4 regions of the Bradyrhizobium sp. SZCCHNRI20481 genome follow, and region 3 is predicted to be linked to each of the others. Evidence: predicted binding sites of a transcription regulator. Region 3 holds the regulator's gene; each other region holds the start of a gene.
What was found. The regulator PhoB, encoded in region 3, activates phosphate uptake and scavenging genes when phosphate is short. The targets are predictions, from matches to a motif close to TGTCATNNANCTGTCAT.
Positions count from the first base shown of each region.

Region 1: a site for PhoB is predicted at 2,038-2,054, ahead of QX132_RS25085 (esterase-like activity of phytase family protein). Genes of this name have one in related genera too.
Region 2: a site for PhoB is predicted at 1,630-1,646, ahead of QX132_RS23535 (alkaline phosphatase D family protein). Genes of this name have one in related genera too.
Region 4: a site for PhoB is predicted at 2,435-2,451, ahead of ugpB (sn-glycerol-3-phosphate ABC transporter substrate-binding protein UgpB). Genes of this name have one in related genera too.

Region 1 is NZ_JAUEUE010000016.1:130,435-134,789, reverse strand. Features, by position in the region: gene QX132_RS25090 (methyl-accepting chemotaxis protein) at 1-539, shown strand, start outside; gene QX132_RS25085 (esterase-like activity of phytase family protein) at 613-1,968, opposite strand; gene QX132_RS25080 (DMT family transporter) at 2,089-3,066, opposite strand; gene QX132_RS25075 (DMT family transporter) at 3,164-4,093, opposite strand; gene mgtA (magnesium-translocating P-type ATPase) at 4,238-4,355, opposite strand, start outside.
Region 2 is NZ_JAUEUE010000015.1:26,157-30,511, forward strand. Features, by position in the region: gene QX132_RS23530 (TAXI family TRAP transporter solute-binding subunit) at 218-1,576, shown strand; gene QX132_RS23535 (alkaline phosphatase D family protein) at 1,717-3,288, shown strand; gene QX132_RS23540 (response regulator) at 3,334-3,708, opposite strand; gene QX132_RS23545 (Crp/Fnr family transcriptional regulator) at 3,877-4,355, shown strand, end outside.
Region 3 is NZ_JAUEUE010000007.1:275,256-279,610, reverse strand. Features, by position in the region: gene pstB (phosphate ABC transporter ATP-binding protein PstB) at 1-816, shown strand, start outside; gene phoU (phosphate signaling complex protein PhoU) at 847-1,563, shown strand; gene phoB (phosphate regulon transcriptional regulator PhoB) at 1,580-2,287, shown strand; gene QX132_RS13955 (trypsin-like serine protease) at 2,433-3,749, shown strand; gene QX132_RS13950 (HoxN/HupN/NixA family nickel/cobalt transporter) at 3,926-4,355, shown strand, end outside.
Region 4 is NZ_JAUEUE010000006.1:387,928-392,282, forward strand. Features, by position in the region: gene QX132_RS12570 (MarR family transcriptional regulator) at 1-344, opposite strand, end outside; gene QX132_RS12575 (organic hydroperoxide resistance protein) at 515-940, shown strand; gene QX132_RS12580 (CaiB/BaiF CoA-transferase family protein) at 1,092-2,294, shown strand; gene ugpB (sn-glycerol-3-phosphate ABC transporter substrate-binding protein UgpB) at 2,505-3,824, shown strand; gene ugpA (sn-glycerol-3-phosphate ABC transporter permease UgpA) at 3,874-4,355, shown strand, end outside.

The DNA.
Region 1 (4,355 bases), on a different contig from region 3:
TTCAGGTGCTGTCGACCGGCGCCGAGAAGATCGGCGAGGTCGTCAAGCTGATCCACTCGATCGCGGCGCAGACCAACCTGCTGGCGCTGAACGCCACCATCGAAGCCGCGCGCGCCGGCGAGTCCGGCAAGGGCTTTGCCGTCGTCGCCTCGGAGGTGAAGGCGCTCGCCAACCAGACGGCGAAGGCGACCGAGGAGATTTCGGCACAGGTCGCGGCGATGCAGACCTCGACCCAGGATGCGGTCACCGCCATCAGCGGCATCACCCAGACCATCGCGCAGATGAGCGAGATCACCAATTCGATCTCGACCTCGATCGCGCAGCAGGGCGACGCGACGCGCGAGATCGCCCGCAACATCCAGTCCGTCGCTGCAGGCTCCAACGAGATCAGCGCCCATATCGGCGGCGTCACCAAGGCGGCGGAAGCGACCGGCATGGCTGCCTCCGAAGTGCTGTCGAGCGCGCGCGAGCTCGACAGCCAGTCGGGCCTGCTGCAGCAGGCCGTCGATGGCTTCATGGCGAAGGTGCGAACGGCCTGATCAGGTCAGGGCGCGCCGTTGATCCGGGGCTCTCGGATCAACGGCGGCCGTCAAGTCGTAGGCGTGCCAGCCGTCACTTGGCTTTGAGGAAGTCGCCGACCTCCAGCAGCACGAACTCGTTGTCGTCGGCCTTGTTGGGATCCCGGCTGGACGAGAACGGCAGGTTGTTGTCGTTGCCGACGATGATGTGGGTGTCGTCGACGCGGTCGACATTCTCGATCGTGAAGAACGGGAAGGCGAGCACGCCGTCGTTGAGCGGCTTGCGCGCCTTGTTGTCCGGATCCTTGATCTTCATCAGGTCGATAGAGGCGATCTTGCGGAGCGGCTTGCCGACGTTGGCGTCGGAGAGTTCGATCTTGTAGACGCGCTTGAACTTGGCGAGATCGGGAAAGCAGTTGTCGCCGCGCGTGCCCTGCGGGCAGGCCTTGTCGCTGGTGCCCTCGCCATTGTCGCGCTCGATGATCAGACCCTGGGTCGGATCGATCATGTTGAAGTCGCCGATCGCGTTGCCGTTCTGCTCGAACACGTACTGCCAAAACCGGCCGGTGAACCGCTCCGCCGCGACGTCGAATTCGAGGATGCGCGAGGCTTCCTTGCCGTCGACCTTCTCCCAATCCTTCTTCTCGGCGTCCCACAGCGGGCCTTCGAGCAGGCCGTAGATGAACTTGCCGTCGACCGAGGACGCGAAGCCTTCGTAGCCCTTCGAGCGCCGCAGGTTGACGTTCGCATAGGTCGCGCCTGGCGCGCCCGGCGATTGCACCGCCCAATGGTCGGGCGAGCGCACCGGCTTGCCGTCGGCGACCGTGTCGAACACGGCCAGCACCTTGCCGGTCCTGTCCGCCTTGATGACGTAGGGACCGAACTCGTCGCCGATCCAGAGATTGTCGCCGATGATCTGGAAGCCCTCGGTATCGAAATCAGCACCGGTCAAATAGCGCTTGGCGGTGTCCTCATGGACGATGCGGAAGGGAACCTTCCTGTCGGGATCATGCAGGAAGATCGTCTCGAGCCGCTCGACCTTGCCGCTGGTCCAGTCGATCTTGTGGTGGTTCAGATAGAGCATCGAGTCGGGCGAGTTGTAGCGCGAGCCCATGCCGTTGTCGGTGAGGACCCAGAACGTGCCGTCGGCCATCTTCTTGATGCCGGAGTGGCCCTGGAGAGGTTGTCCCTTGAACGGGAGCGACACCCCGGTCGGACGCTCATAGGACTTGCCCATCACGCTGCCGATCGCGTCGATGCGCTTGCCGGTGGTGTATTTGCCGGAGGTCTTGAGATCGTTCGGGGCATCGGCCGGCGCCTCGACGAAGGACTCGGCCGGCATCACGGCATGGCCGGAGAGCGTCGCCGGGAATTCGCCTTCGCCCTGGGCGAATGCGGAGCCGGCGCTGAGGACCATCGCGGCCACGGTGGTAAGAAGATATCGATGCATGAAAAGCCTCCTGGGAGCTTGAACACGCGCCGTTCTGAACAGGAGGCCTGACGCGCCGCTGACATTTCGATGACAGCCGGATGATGCTCCCCGGTCTTCATGAGGCGTCTTGCCGCACGCTCACACCTTGAGCCGGTCACCCGTGCCGGGAGGCCGGATCGGGACCCGCGACGCGATGATCACTCCGGCAATGACCAGCGCGTAGCCCGCAAGGTGGAACAGCCTGAGCTCCTCGCCGAGGAGCAGGATCGCGAGCACCGAGCCGAACAATGGCACCAGATGGAGGAACGGCGCGGCGCGGTTCGGTCCGATCAGGCTGATGCCGCGATTGAAGAACAGGTAGGCCAGTGTCGACGCAAACACGACCACGTAGCCGAGCGTCAGGACCGACAGCAGATCGGGCTTGAGCACGAAGCCCGACGCGTATTCCCAAGCCGCGAACGGCAGCAGCAGCACGGCGCCGGCCGCCGTGCAGGCTGAGATCAGCGACAGCTGGTGCACCGCCGGCCGTCGCGTCATGGCGGCCGAGTAGAGCCCGAATACCATCAGCGCGCCCGCAAACATCAGGTCACCGCGGTTGAATTGGATGCCGGCGAGCGCACCGAGATCGCCGCGCAGCAGGATCACCAGCACGCCGATCAGCGACATCGCAATGCCGGCGAATTGGGCGATGGTCAGGCGCACACCGAACAAGGCCAGCGACCACAGCGCGACGAACAGCGGCGTCGAGGATTGGATCAGGAGACCGTTCAGCGCCTGGGTATATTGCATCGCCCAATAGGACAGCGCGTTGTTGATGGCAAAGCCCGTCAGCGACAACAGCAGGATCAGCGGCCAATGCGCGCGCAATGTTCGCCAGTCGCGGGCGAGATGCGCGCGGGCGAAAGGCCACAGCATCAGGAACGTTCCGACCCAGCGGATGCAGGACAAGGTCAGCGGCGGGACATGACCGGCCACATAGCGCGCGAGCACGATGTTGCCGGCCCAGAACAGCGAGGCCAGCGTGAGCAGCAGATAGGGCTGGTTGTTCAGCCAGGAGAGCGGATGACGGTGTTGGGCAGGCAAAGGCAGCCAAGCGTGCTTGGAGAGACGAGGCAATCTGGGCTGAATCGTATCCCCTCGCAAGCCGGCGCAGCGGATTGGTGCCATGCATCGGATAGCAAAGGGCCGCGGGGGCGCGCGCAGGACGTGGATATCAGGTCGCCTGCTTGCGCGACGCCACGAACACGCCGGCGAGCACCAGCGCGAAGCCGATCACGTGGAAGACCTCCGGCTGCTCGCCGAGGAACACGAAGGCCATGATCGAGCCGAACACCGGGACCACGTGAAAGAATGGCGCGGCGCGATTGGCGCCGATCAGGAGCACGCCGCGATTGAAGCAGAGATAGGCGATCGTCGAAGGAAAGATGGCGACGTAGAGCAGCGACAACAGGTTCTGCGCGTCGAGCGCCATGACCGGTCGCGCGTTGAGTTCCCAGATCAGCAGCGGAATGAGGCTGGCTGCGCCGCAACCGAAGGTGAAGGCGACCATCGACAGGCCGTGGATCTGCGGCCGCTTGATCGTCAGCACCGAGTAGAAGCCGAACACCGCCATCGCGAGCAGGAAGATCAGATCCCCTCTGTTGAAGCTGATGTCGGCCAGCGCGGTGGGGTGACCGCGCGTCAGGATGAGCAGCACGCCCACGAGCGACAGCACGATGCCGATGGCCTGCGCCAGGGTCAGGTGCACGCGCAACAGCAGCATCGACCAAATTGCCACGATCAGCGGACCAGCCGACTGCAGCAGCAGGGTGTTGAGTGCCTGCGTATATTCGAGCGACCAGTATTGCAGCGTGTTGAAGGCGCCGATGCCCGTCACGGACAACGCGATCATGATGCCGAGCCGCGACCGGATCGCGGGCCAGTCCTGGCGCAGCTGTTTCCAGGCGAGCGGCAGGATCAGCAGGAAGGCGAGCGACCAGCGCAGGAACGACAATGTCACCGGCGGGATGTGGCCGGCGGCAAGCCGCCCGACGATCGAGTTGCCGGCCCAGCACAGCGCCGTGATGCTGAGCAGCACATAGGGCTGGTTGGCGATCCAGGCGCGCGTGGGCGCGGCGGACGCGGTGGGATCGGCGGCGGACATGCGGCGGTGTTGGCCTGGTTCGATGCGCCGCGGCGCGCGGCCGGGATGTCCGGCCGCCGTTCCTCCCGGCGCTTTCGACAGACACCAATTGCAGCTGCCTATCAAGAGGGCAGATGCATCGCGACCATGCAGCGGTGGCCGTCGTCAAGATCGCGCACGAGCGTGTCCCCGGTGCGGTCTCCGCGGTCCGGATCGCACCGCGAGCGATTTGAGGCCCTCCGCACTGACCAGATAGGCGACGACGAGGGCGGCGATGGCAGCC
Region 2 (4,355 bases), on a different contig from region 3:
GCCGGAGGGGCTCGGAACTGCCCCGATCCTGCGGTGGACTGGTGCGGTGGTAACCATGACGCAGATGTCACCCCGGGCGGACAAGAAATTTGCTACAGTTCAGCTCTATCGAAGGACGACGTGGCCAGACGAAGCCGCCGGTGACGTCGCCCGGCCTGGGACCACCGGAGGACGGAATCTGGTAGATACTCAGACCACGCCAGCGCAGCGCTCACGGATGCGCCCTGCCGTGTTCATCGTCATCGCCGGGATCCTCGCGGTCGTCGGCGCTTTGACGGGTGCCTATTATTTTGCGATGCGTCCCGTGGTGCTCAAGATCGCGGTCGGTCCGCCCAACAGCGACGACCTCAAGGTCGTCCAGGCCCTGACCCAGGCCTTTTCCCAGTCGCACGCCTCCGTCAGGCTGCGGCCGGTTCCGACCGAGGGCGCCGCCGAGAGCGCGCAGGCGCTGGCCGCCGCCAAGGTCGACCTTGCGATCGTGCGGGGCGACCTCGAGGTCCCAAAGAACGCACAGGCGGTAGCGACGCTGCGCAAGAACGTCGTCGTCCTCTGGGTGCCCTCGTCCGGCAAGGGCAAGAGCCGCAAGGGTGGCGCCAAGATCACGAAGATCTCGCAGCTCGCGGGCCACAAAGTCGGCATCATCGGCCGGACGCCGGCGAACGCGAACCTGCTGAAGGTCATCCTGCGCCAATATGGCGTCGACCCCGGCAAGGTCGAGATCGTCCAATTCCCGATCACCGAGGCCGCCGAAGCGGTCCGAAGCCAGAGGGCCGATGTCTATCTGGCGGCCGGTCCCATCAACAGCAAGATCACGGCGGATGCGATCGCCGCCGCTACCAAGGAGGGCGGCCCCCCCACCTTCCTGGCCATCGATTCCGCCGGAGCCATCGCACAGAACCATCCCGAATACGAGGCCACCGAGATTCCGGCCGGCGCGTTCGGCGGGGCGCCCGATCGCCCTGAAGATGAAGTGAAGACGATCAGCTTCAATCACCACATCGTGGCACGCAAGGGCCTCGCCGAATCGACGGTCTCGACGTTCACGCATCAGCTGTTCTCGGTGCGCCAGCAGCTGATGTCGGAATTTCCGCTTGCCGCCAAGATCGAGACGCCGGACACCGACAAGGACGCCGCGATCCCCGTCCATCCCGGCGCGGCGGCCTTCGTCGACGGCGAGGAGAAGACCTTCCTCGACCGCTACAGCGACTACATCTGGTGGAGCCTGATGGCGCTTTCGGCGATGGGCTCGGCCGGCGCGTGGTTCGCCGGCTATCTCAAGCGCGACGAACGCACCATCAACACCTCGCTGCGCGATCGTCTGCTGGAGATGATCACGATCGCGCGCAAGTGCGATTCGACCGAGGAGCTCGATCAGCTCCAGGCCGAGGCCGACGAGATCTTGCGCAACACGCTGACCTGCTTCGAGGACGGCGCGATCGAGCACGCGGCGCTGACTGCCTTCAATATCGCGCTCGAGCAGTTCCACAACGCGGTGGCCGATCGCAAGCTCATCCTGATGAGCATGCCCGCCAATCTGCAGCGCACCGGCGCGCAGTTGCGTGCCGCCGGCACCTGAGGTCGGCTCACGCTCCCCCTGCGGCGGTGTCGCGCGCTGCCCAAGACGCCGCGTGTAATTCCAGCGTCATCAATCTTTTCTAGGTCTGCCGGGCCGTGGCTCGCGCCTGCTCCCGCGCGCGATCCGACCAGGAGATCCGCATGACGCTTCGCATTCCTCGACCGCGCACAGCCCTGTCCCGCCGCCGCTTCCTGTCGACAGCCGCCGCAGCCGGCGTCACGACGCTGGCGATGCCCTATCTGAGCCGCGCCGCCGACCGGCCGCAGATCACGCATGGCGTGCAGTCCGGCGACGTTGGCATGGATGGCGGCGTGGTCTGGGCGCGTGCCGATCGGCCGTCGCAGATGCTGGTCGAGGTGGCGACCACCGAGTCGTTCAAGGACGCGCGAGCGCTGCCACCGATCGCCGCGCTTCCGGAAAGCGACTTCACGGCCAAGATGCTGATCGACGGCCTTCCGAGCGGCCAGGACATTTTCTATCGTGTCAAGTTCCGCGACCTGTCGCATACCGCGGTCGAAAGCGAGGCCGTGGCCGGCCGCTTCCGCACCGCGCCAGGCAACAAGCGTGACGTCTCGTTCGTCTGGGGCGGCGACGTGGCGGGGCAGGGCTGGGGCATCAATCCCGATGATGGCGGCATGTTCACCTTCTCGACGATGAAGAAGCACCGCCCGGACTTCTTCCTGCATTCCGGCGACACCATCTATGCCGATGGCCCGATCAAGTCCGAGGTGAAGCTGCCGGACAACAAGGTGTGGAAGAACCTCACCGTGGAAGAGAAGGCGAAGGTCGCCGAAACGCTCGACGAGTTCCGTGCCGCTCACAAATACAATTTCCTCGACGAGAACGTCCGCGCCTTCAATGCCGAAGTGCCGATCTTCGTGCAGTGGGACGATCATGAGGTCACCAACAACTGGTCGGCCTCCAAGGAGCTGCCGGCCAGCTACAAGGAGCGCAACATCCAGCTGCTCGCGGCCCGCGCGGCGCGCGCCTTTCACGAGATGTATCCCATGCGCGAGAGCATCATCGAGCCGGGACGCGTCTATCGCACCATCAATTACGGCCCGCATCTCGACGTGTTCGTGCTCGACGAGCGCAGCTACCGCGGCGCCAACGGTCCCAATCTCGAGGACAAATATGGTCCGGCGTCCTACTTCATCGGGCCGGAGCAGATGCGCTGGCTGAAGCAGGCGCTGCTCAATTCGCGCGCGACCTGGAAGGTGATCGCCTCCGACATGCCGCTCAGCATCATCGTCTATGACGACGCGGCCAACAAGAAGGGCTCGGAAGCCATCGCCCAGGGTGACGGCCCGGCGCGCGGCCGCGAGCTCGAGATTGCCGAGATCCTGCGCTTCATCAAGACGGCGCCGATCCAGAACACGGTGTGGCTGACGGCGGACGTGCACTACGCGGCCGCGCACTATTACGATCCGAACAAGGCGCAGTTTCAGGACTTCGAGCCATTCTGGGAGTTCGTCTCCGGTCCGCTGCATGCCGGCACGTTCGGTCCGAACGAGCTCGACAACACCTTCGGCCCCGAGGTGCGCTTCATCAAGGCGCCGGGCCTCGATAAGCAGAACCTGCCGCCATCGGCCGGCATGCAGTTCTTCGGGCACGTCAAGATCGAGGGCGCCACGGGCCAGATGACCGTGACCCTGCGCGATCGCGCCGACGTCGCGCTGTGGTCGACCACGCTCGATCCGAAGCTCGGCTGAGGTCTCGTTGTTCGGCGGCAAGACGATCGCGTGCTGCGACGGCAACTAGTCGCGTCGGCGCAGCACCGCCTCCAGCGCGTCGGTCGGGCAAGGCTTCGGCAGCCGTGGCCGGTCGGCGAACGCGGCCGGCACGCGGTCGGCGCCATAGCCGGTGGAGAAGGCGAAGGGAATGCCGAGCGCCGTCAGCCGCTCGGCAATCGCAAAGCTCTTTTCGCGGACCAGGCCGACATCGAGCAATGCGAATTGCGGGGCGCGCTCCGCGATCATGGCGAGCGCGGTCGCGACGTCGGCTGCGATCCTGATGTCGGGAACGCCGAGGTCGGTGATCGTGTCTTCCAATCCGAGCGCAATGATGGGGTCGTCTTCGACGACCAGCACATGTTGATAAAGCTCGGGCACGCCTGATTGCGAGCTGGTCATGGGATCTGCGGGTTCCAGGATGAGGGATGGGCGCCGCAGCCGGCGTCTCCTCTTGAGTGCGCTGGCGGGTTCCTGGAACCAAGGCAGCATATCAGAGTTCCTGTGTCGGTGCACTTGTGAACACAAGGAGCACGAATCACGCACATGCGTTGCGCGCAGGGGAAGACGATGCTGAGCCAGGGTGTGACCACGCTGAACCGGGAGCGGCCCCACAACAACCTGCTGCTGCGGCTGAGTCCGGCCGACTACGCGCTGATTTCGCCGTATCTGGTGGAGGACGAGGCAACGCCGAACGATCTGCTCTACAGTCCCGGGGACGACGTGCAGATCGTGCATTTTCCCTGTGGGCCGGCGCTCACGTCCTATCTCGTCCCCAATGAGGACGGCCGCGACGTCGAGACCATCTTGGTCGGCCGCGAGGGCGCCGTCGGCGGCATCGTCAGCGAGGGCTTCCTGCCGGCCTATACGCGGATCGTCGTCAAGTTCGGCGGCCCGTTTGCACGGCTGCCACTGTCCCGCCTGGCGGCCGCCAAGCTGCAATCCAAGACGCTCCGCAACGTGTTCGCGCGCTACGCCGATTGCATGCTGGCGCAGATGTTCCAGTCGACCGCCTGCAACGCGATTCATTCGATCGAGCAGCGGACGGC
Region 3 (4,355 bases):
GAACTGTCCGTCTCCGTCAGTCAGCCCAATCACGCTCTTCACGGCAAGGCGCTTCCGGATGCGCCGGCCAAGGTGACCGCGCGCAACCTCAACTTCTACTACGGCGACCATCACGCGCTGAAGAACATCAACCTGTCGCTGGGCACCAACCGCGTCACCGCGTTCATCGGCCCGTCCGGCTGCGGCAAGTCCACGCTGCTGCGCATCTTCAACCGGATGTACGATCTCTATCCGGGCCAGCGGGCGACCGGGCAGCTGATGCTCGACAACACCAACATCCTCGATCCCAAGCTCGATCTGAATCTGCTGCGCGCCCGGGTCGGCATGGTGTTCCAGAAGCCGACGCCGTTCCCGATGACGATCTACGAGAACATCGCCTTCGGCATCCGCCTCTATGAGAAGATCTCGAAGTCGGAGATGGACGACCGGGTCGAGAAGGCGCTGCGCGGCGGCGCGCTGTGGAACGAGGTCAAGGACAAGCTCAACGCCTCGGGCCTGTCGCTGTCCGGCGGCCAGCAGCAGCGACTGTGCATCGCGCGCACCGTGGCGGTCCGGCCGGAGGTGATCTTGTTCGACGAGCCGTGCTCGGCGCTCGATCCGATCTCGACCGCCAAGGTCGAGGAGCTGATCCAGGAGCTCGCCGAAAACTATACGATCGCCATCGTGACGCATAACATGCAGCAGGCGGCGCGCGTCTCCGACAAGACCGCCTTCATGTATCTCGGCGAGCTGATCGAGTTCGACGACACCAGCAAGATCTTCACCTCGCCGAGTGATCGGCGGACCCAGGATTACATCACCGGCCGGTTCGGCTGACGCCGACGACATTGTCTTCAGGAGATCATCATGGCCAGTGAACATACCGCCAAGGCGTTCGACAGCGATCTGCAGGACCTCACCCGTCTGGTATCGGAGATGGGCGGCCTCGCGGAGCGGCTGATCGTCGATTCCGTCGATGCGCTGGTGCGGCGCGACATCGCGCTCGGCCAGAAGGTGGTCGCCACCGACGCCGAGGTCGACAAGCTGCAGCGCATCATCGAGGAGCGCGCCGTGCTCACGATCGCCCGTCGCCAGCCGATGGCGGTCGACCTGCGCGAGATCGTCGGCGCGATGCGCGTGGCGACCGATCTGGAGCGCATCGGCGACCTCGCCAAGAACATCGGCAAGCGCGTCGCGGCGCTGGAGAGCGACTTCCATCCGCTGAAGCTGATCCGCGGCCTCGAGCACATGACCGATCTGGTGCAGTCGCAGGTCAAGACGGTGCTGGACGCCTATGCCGCGCATGACCTGCCGGCGGCGATGACGGTGTGGAAGGGCGACGAGGAAGTCGACGCCATCTGCACCTCGCTGTTCCGCGAGCTCCTGACCTACATGATGGAGGATCCGCGCAACATCTCGTTCTGCATCCACCTGATGTTCTGCGCCAAGAACATCGAGCGCATCGGCGATCACGCGACCAACATCGCCGAGACTGTATTCTATATGATCGAAGGCCAGCAGATCATGGACAAGCGCCCGAAGGGCGACATGACGAGCTTCGCGACGACGATTCCCGGTAACTAAGAGAGACGGTTCAGACATGGGCGCCCGAATTCTGGTGGTGGAGGACGAGGAGGCGCTGACGACGCTGCTGCGCTACAACCTCGAGGCCGAAGGCTACGAGGTCGAGACCGTGGCGCGCGGCGACGAGGCCGACACGCGGCTGAAGGAGCGCGTTCCGGATCTCGTCGTGCTCGACTGGATGCTGCCGGGCCTCTCCGGCATCGAGCTGTGCCGCCGCCTGCGCGCGCGCTCCGAGACCCGGCAACTGCCGATCATCATGCTGACGGCGCGCGGCGAGGAGAGCGAGCGCGTGCGCGGACTCGCCACCGGCGCCGACGACTACATCGTCAAGCCGTTCTCGGTGCCGGAGCTCCTGGCGCGCGTGAAAGGCCTGCTGCGGCGGGCGAGCCCGGAGCGGCTGGCGACCGTGCTGTCCTATGGCGACATCGAGCTCGACCGCGAGAAACGCCGCGTGGCGCGCTCGGGGCGGCCGATCGATCTCGGCCCGACCGAATACCGCCTGCTCGAATTCTTCCTCGAGCACCCCGGCCGCGTGTTCAGCCGCGAACAGCTGCTCGACAGCGTCTGGGGCCGCGACATCTACATCGACGAGCGCACCGTCGACGTCCATATCGGCCGCCTGCGCAAGCTGCTCAATCCCGGCCGCGAGCAGGACCCGATCCGCACCGTGCGCGGCGCCGGTTATGCGCTCGATGATCGCTTCGCCAAGAGCGAGCAGGTGTAAGGGCGATGGGCGTGAGGATGAAGAAGGTGTGAGGCGCGAGCGGGCCCGATTGAGGAGATCGCGGTCCGCTTTCCGCCACGCCGCCGCCGTCTTGATCGTGTCTGCTTCGTGGCCCGTCACGATGTTTCGGTCCCAGCGGACGCCCTTGATCAAGACCATCATCATATCTCTTGTCATGCTGCTCGGCAGCTTGGCGGGCGCCACGGCCGCCGAGCTCGAAGACGCGGTCGCGGCGGCAGGCAACGGGCAGCATGCGGCGGCGATGCGACGGCTGCTGCCGCTGGCCGCCAAGGGCGATGCGCGGGCGCAGTTCGACGTCGGCTTCATGCAGGCGTTCGGCTGGGGCGTGCCGCGTAATCCGAGCGAGGCGCTGGCCTGGTACCGCAAGGCCGCCGATCAGGGGCTCGCCGTCGCGCAACATTATCTCGGCATCGCCTACGTCAATGGCGAGGGTGTTGCCTCCAACTACGGCGAAGCCAGTCGCTGGTTCAGCCGCGCCGCGGCGCAGGGCTTCGCCCAGTCGCAATACATGCTCGGCCTGATGCTGCTCGACGGCCGCGGTGTGAAACAGGACGTCGTGCAGGGCTATGCCTGGCTGGTGATGGCGGGCCGTAGTGGCGTGCGATCGGCCGGCCGCGACGTGCAGCGGGTCAGGTTGACCGAGCCGCAGCGCGTCCAGGCCCAGAGCGCCATTGCGTCCTGGCAGCCGAAACCGGAATCGGCGGATGCGGGCATTGCCACTCCGCGTCCGGAGCAACTGCTCGGGCTCGATCGCCACATCGGCGAGGTCGTCGATCCCACCTCCTGGCCGGCGTCGTCGATCGGCGTCGTCACCGTCGCGCAATACTCGAGCGGCGGCTGGTGCACCGGCACCCTGGTGGCGCCGCGCGTCGTGCTCACCGCCGCGCATTGCGTCTTCAACGGCGTGGCGCAGGTCAGCCCCGGCAATGTCCGCTTCCTGGCCGGCATGAACCGTGGCACGCCGGCGGCATCGTCGGTCGCCGACAAGCTGATCGTGGCGCCCGATTTCGTTCCGACCCGGCACGACAGATGGTCGCTCGACCGCTCGCCCGCCGATTGGGCGCTGATCGTGCTGAAGGATGCTCTGCCGTCGAAGCCGGTGGCGGTCAAGGCGCTGACCCGCGAGGAGCTCGCGGCTGCGACCACGGCCGGAACCATCTCCGAGATCGGCTATGGCCAGGAGCGGCGCTATTCGCCGACCGGCCAGCGCAATTGCAGCGCCGGCATGACCGGGGATGCCCGGCTGTTGACAGTGCATTGCCTGGCCAATTTCGGCTATTCGGGCTCGCCGATCCTGGCCGAGGTCGGCGGGGAGCCGGCCGTGGTCGGCATCTTCTCGGCGTTCCACGAGGAGACCCGGCTGATGTTCGCCGCCCCCGCGAGCCAGTTCGAGGCGGTCGTGCGGCGCGAGATCGCGGCACAGAGTGCCTCGGCGCGGTGAGGGAAGGAGGGGGCGAGAGGGACGAGGTCCCCGCCGCTGGTCATGATCTGTGCGTGACTGGATAGCGGGTTGCCAAGCGAGAGGGCAATCCGGGAAGCGCCGCCCAGGTTTTCCTGCAGCTTTTGCCTGCAGCGGGGGCTTTACCGAACTGGCCTGGCTCTTGCTATAGTCCGAGTATGACGATTGTTCCAATTGATCATCCTCGGGCCGCGCGGCTGCTGTGGTGGCGGTCGCAGCCCGGCCGGACCGTCGCGCTCGTCGCCGGGCTGGTCGCGGCCAACGCGCTCGCCTGGGCCTGGGCGTTCGCGCTCTATGCCGACCGCCCCGCCATCGTCGGCACCGCGATGCTGGCCTGGCTGCTCGGACTGCGTCATGCGGTCGATGCGGATCACATCGCGGCCATCGACAACGTCGTGCGGAAGCTGGTGCAGGACGGTAACCCCCCGCGCGCCGCCGGCCTCTATTTTGCGCTCGGCCACTCCAGCGTCGTCGTCATCGCCACCATCGTCGTGAGCCTCATCGCGGGCGCGGACCTCCTGGATGAAGAGGGTGCGATCAGGACGATCGGCGGCGTCGTCGGCACGTCGGTATCGGCCGGCTTCCTGC
Region 4 (4,355 bases), on a different contig from region 3:
CTTGCCTTGTCGCGTAGTCCCGCGCCCTGGGCGGTGAGGGTGACGATCACCTGACGCTCGTCCTCGGCCGATCGTGTCCGCCTGATGAAATGCAGCGCCTCCATCCGCTTCAGCAGCGGCGTCAGCGTGCCGGAATCCAGGAATAGCCGCTCGCCGATCTCCTTCACCGACAGGCCGTCGCGCTCCCACAGCACCAGCATCACCAGATATTGCGGATAGGTGAGGCCGAGACGGTCGAGCAAAGGCTTGTAGACCCGGTTGAAGGCATGGGCGGTCGAATAGACGGCGAAGCAGAGCTGGTTGCCGAGCTGGAGCGGCAGGTCTGCCGCGGACTTCTTTCGCATCGAGGTCACCACAGGTCGATCCTATCGGCATCTTGAGCCGCACGCCTCGGGTCGACAACGGGCCCGGCGCCCCGATCACGAATTTTCTACCGAACAATTATATTGTTCACAATTCAATTGTATGCAATATTGTGCCACTGAATTCGTCCATCCAACCCGGGAGACACCCCATGTCCGTGAACGTGCTCTACAAGACCAGCGCCAAGGCGACCGGCGGCCGCGACGGCGAAGCCGCGACCCTCGACGGCTCGCTCAAGGTCAAGCTCTCCACCCCGAAGGAGCTCGGCGGCGGCGGTGGCGCCGGCAACAATCCGGAGCAGTTGTTCGCGGCCGGCTATGCGGCCTGCTTCATCGGCGCGATGAAGTTTGTCGGCTCGCAGGGCGGCCCGAAGGTTCCCGCCGACACGTCGGTGACCTCGACCGTCGGCATCGGCCCGCGTTCAGAAGGCGGCTTCGGCATCACCGTCGAGCTCGCGGTGTCGCTGCCCGGCCTCGCCAAGGCCGACGCCGAGGCTCTGGTCGCCAAGGCGCACGAGGTGTGCCCCTATTCCAACGCCACGCGCGGAAATGTCGATGTCAAGCTGACCGTCGTCTGAGGCTGAATTCCGCCCTGCGGCAGCGTTTTCCCGCGTCCGCCGCAGGGCAGGCCTCGCGTTTTCGCGACGGCGCCATTCGGCGAGCCGCGTTTGCACCAGCGCCGCAGCAATGCTTAATGGCCGCGAGCTGAAACCAACCTCGCGACATCCGATGACACCCCAATTTGCTCCCGGCGCCATGGCCGGACTGCGCGTGATCGATCTGACGCGCGTGCTCGGCGGGCCCTACTGCACACAGATCCTGGCCGATCACGGCGCCGACGTGATCAAGGTCGAACCGCCGGCCGGCGACGAGGTCCGCGACTGGGGCCCTCCCTTCCACGACGAGGACGCTGCCTATTTCGTCGGGATCAACCGCAACAAGCGTTCGATCGGCCTCGATCTCGCTTCCGAGGGTGGCCGCGTCGTGCTGATGCGGATGCTCGAGACCGCCGACGTGCTGATCGAGAACTTCAAGCCCGGCACCTTGGAGAAGTGGGGCATCGGCAGCGACACGCTGCGCGAGACATTCCCGAAGCTGGTGCACTGCCGCATCTGCGGCTTCGGCGCAGACGGTCCGCGCGGCGGCAATCCCGGCTATGACGCGATCATCCAGGCGATGACCGGCATGATCGCCGCGACCGGCTCGTCGCAGAGCGGACCGATGCGGATCGGCGTGCCGCTGGTCGACATCACCACCGGACTCTATGCCGCGATCGGCATCCTGATGGCGCTGTCGGAACGGCAGCGCTCTGGGCTCGGCCAGTTCCTCGAGGTCACGCTGTATGAGACCGGCCTCGCGATCATGCATCCGCATACCGCAAACTACTTCATGCACGGCAAGCCGCCGTCGCTGACCGGCAACGAGCATCCGAACCTCGTTCCCTACGCGATCTTCCCGACCAAGACGGACGATATCTTCATCGGCGTCGGCAATGACGGCACCTTCCGCAAGCTCGCCAAGGAGATCGGCCGGCCGGAGCTCGGCACCGATCCGCGCTTCGCCCGCAACAAGGATCGCGTCGCCAATCGCGAGGCGCTGCGCGGCGAGCTCGCCGCCGTCTTCAGCCAATTCGAGGCGGAGCCGCTGTGCGACCGGCTGCTCGCGGCCGGCCTGCCGGCGGGACCCGTGCAGAAGATCGACCAGGCGCTGACCAATCCGCACACGATCTACCGCGGCGATGTCATCGAAAAGGACTGGTACAAGGGCGTCGCGTCGCCGATCCGGCTCGAACGCACCAAGCCGACCCTGCGCTCCACGCCGCCGAAGTTCAGCCAGCATGCGCAGGAGGTGCTCAGCGAGTTCGGCTATTCGGAGCACGAGATCCAGGCCCTGCTGTCCCAGGGCACGGTGTGCGCCGAGCGCAAGCGCTGAAGCGCCATCAGCCTGTCGTCTCCCCACGCTAGCGTCGCCTGGGGCATCGCCCCGGCGCCGCGCTGTCTCGCGCAAGTCGCGGCATTCCGCCGCGAAGCCGCGACGAACGCGCTTTCCGCTGACGGTCCAACCGGTTATACATTCACAAAACTGTCATCTCGCGCTGCTACGGCCGCGACGCCGATGACGTTCCATGGGAGGTATTTTTTAATGTCACTTCGACAATTCTGGACCGCCGCCGCTGCGGCAGCCACGCTGGTCCTTGGCGCCGCCGCACCCGCACATGCGGTGACGGAGATTCAGTGGTGGCACGCGATGACCGGCGCCAACAATGACGTCATCGTCAAGCTCGCCAACGATTTCAACACCTCGCAGACCGACTACAAGGTCGTTCCGACCTACAAGGGCAACTACGCCGACACGATGAATGCCGGCATTGCCGCCTTCCGCGCCGGCAATGCGCCGCATATCATGCAGGTGTTCGAGGTCGGGACCGCCACGATGATGGCCGCCACCGGCGCCGTGAAGCCGGTCTACAAGCTGATGCAGGACGCCAGCGAGAAGTTCGATCCCAAGAGCTACCTGCCGGCCATCACCGGCTACTATTCGACCTCGAAGGGCGAAATGCTCTCCTTCCCCTTCAACTCCTCGTCCACCGTCATGTGGGTCAATCTCGACGAGCTGAAGAAGGTCAACGCCGAGATCCCGAAGACCTGGCCCGAGCTGTTCGAGACCGCCAAGAAGCTGAAGGCGGCCGGCCATCCGACCTGCGGCTTCTCCGGCTCGTGGGTCACCTGGGTCAATCTCGAGCAGCTCTCCGCCTGGCACAACGTGCCGCTCGCCAGCAAGGCGAACGGTCTCGACGGCTTCGATACCGTCCTTGAGTTCAACGGTCCGCTGCAGGTGAAGCATCTCGAAAACCTGGTCGAGCTGCAGAAGGACAAGACCTACGACTATGCCGGCCGCACCAACACCGGCGAGGGCCGCTTCACCTCGGGCGAATGCCCGATCTACCTGACCTCGTCGGCGTTCTTCGGCAACGTCAAGGCGCAGGCCAAGTTCGCCTTCACCGCTGCGCCGATGCCCTATTATCCCGACGCCAAGGGCGCACCGCAGAACTCGATCATCGGCGGCGCCTCGCTCTGGGTGATGGGCGGCAAGAGCGCGGACGAATACAAGGGCGTGGCGAAGTTCCTGACCTTCCTCTCGGACACCGATCGTCAGGTCTATATCCACAAGGCCTCGGGCTATCTGCCGATCACCAAGGCGGCCTACGCGAAGGCCAAGGCCGAGGGCTTCTACAAGGATCAGCCCTACCTGGAGACGCCGCTGCTCGAATTGACCAACAAGGAGCCGACGGAGAATTCCCGCGGCCTGCGTCTTGGCAACATGGTGCAACTGCGTGACGTCTGGTCGGAGGAGATCGAGCAGGCTCTGGCCGGCAAGAAGACCGCCAAGCAGGCGCTGGACGCCGCGGTCGAGCGCGGCAACCAGATGCTGCGCCAGTTCGAAAAGACGGCCGTGAAGTGAGGCCAAGAGCCGGCAGGCCACCCGCGGCCTGCCGGCTCGCCGACCGACCATGCAGAAGAACGCCATCTTCCAATCAAAACTGCTGCCGTTCGTGCTGGTCGCTCCCCAGCTCGCGATCGTGCTGATTTTCTTCTATTGGCCCGCGATCCAGGCCGTCATCCAGTCGTTCCTGCTGCAGGACGCGTTCGGCCTGTCCACGAGCTTCGTCTGGTTCGAGAACTACGCCGACCTGCTCAGTCAGCCGGACTATTTTCAAGCCATTCTCCGCACCTTCGGCTTCTCCTTCGCCATCGCGCTCTCGTCGCTCTCGGTCGCGCTGCTGCTCGCGGTCATGGCGGACAAGCCGCTGCGCGGCGTCACGCTGTACCGGACGCTGCTGATCTGGCCCTACGCGGTCGCGCCGCCGGTGGTGGGCGTGCTCTGGATTTTCATGCTGCACCCGTCGCTCGGCGTGATCTCGCGCTATCTGCGCGCGATGGGCATCGACTGGAATCCGCTGCTCGACGGCGACCAGGCGGCGCTGCAGATCAT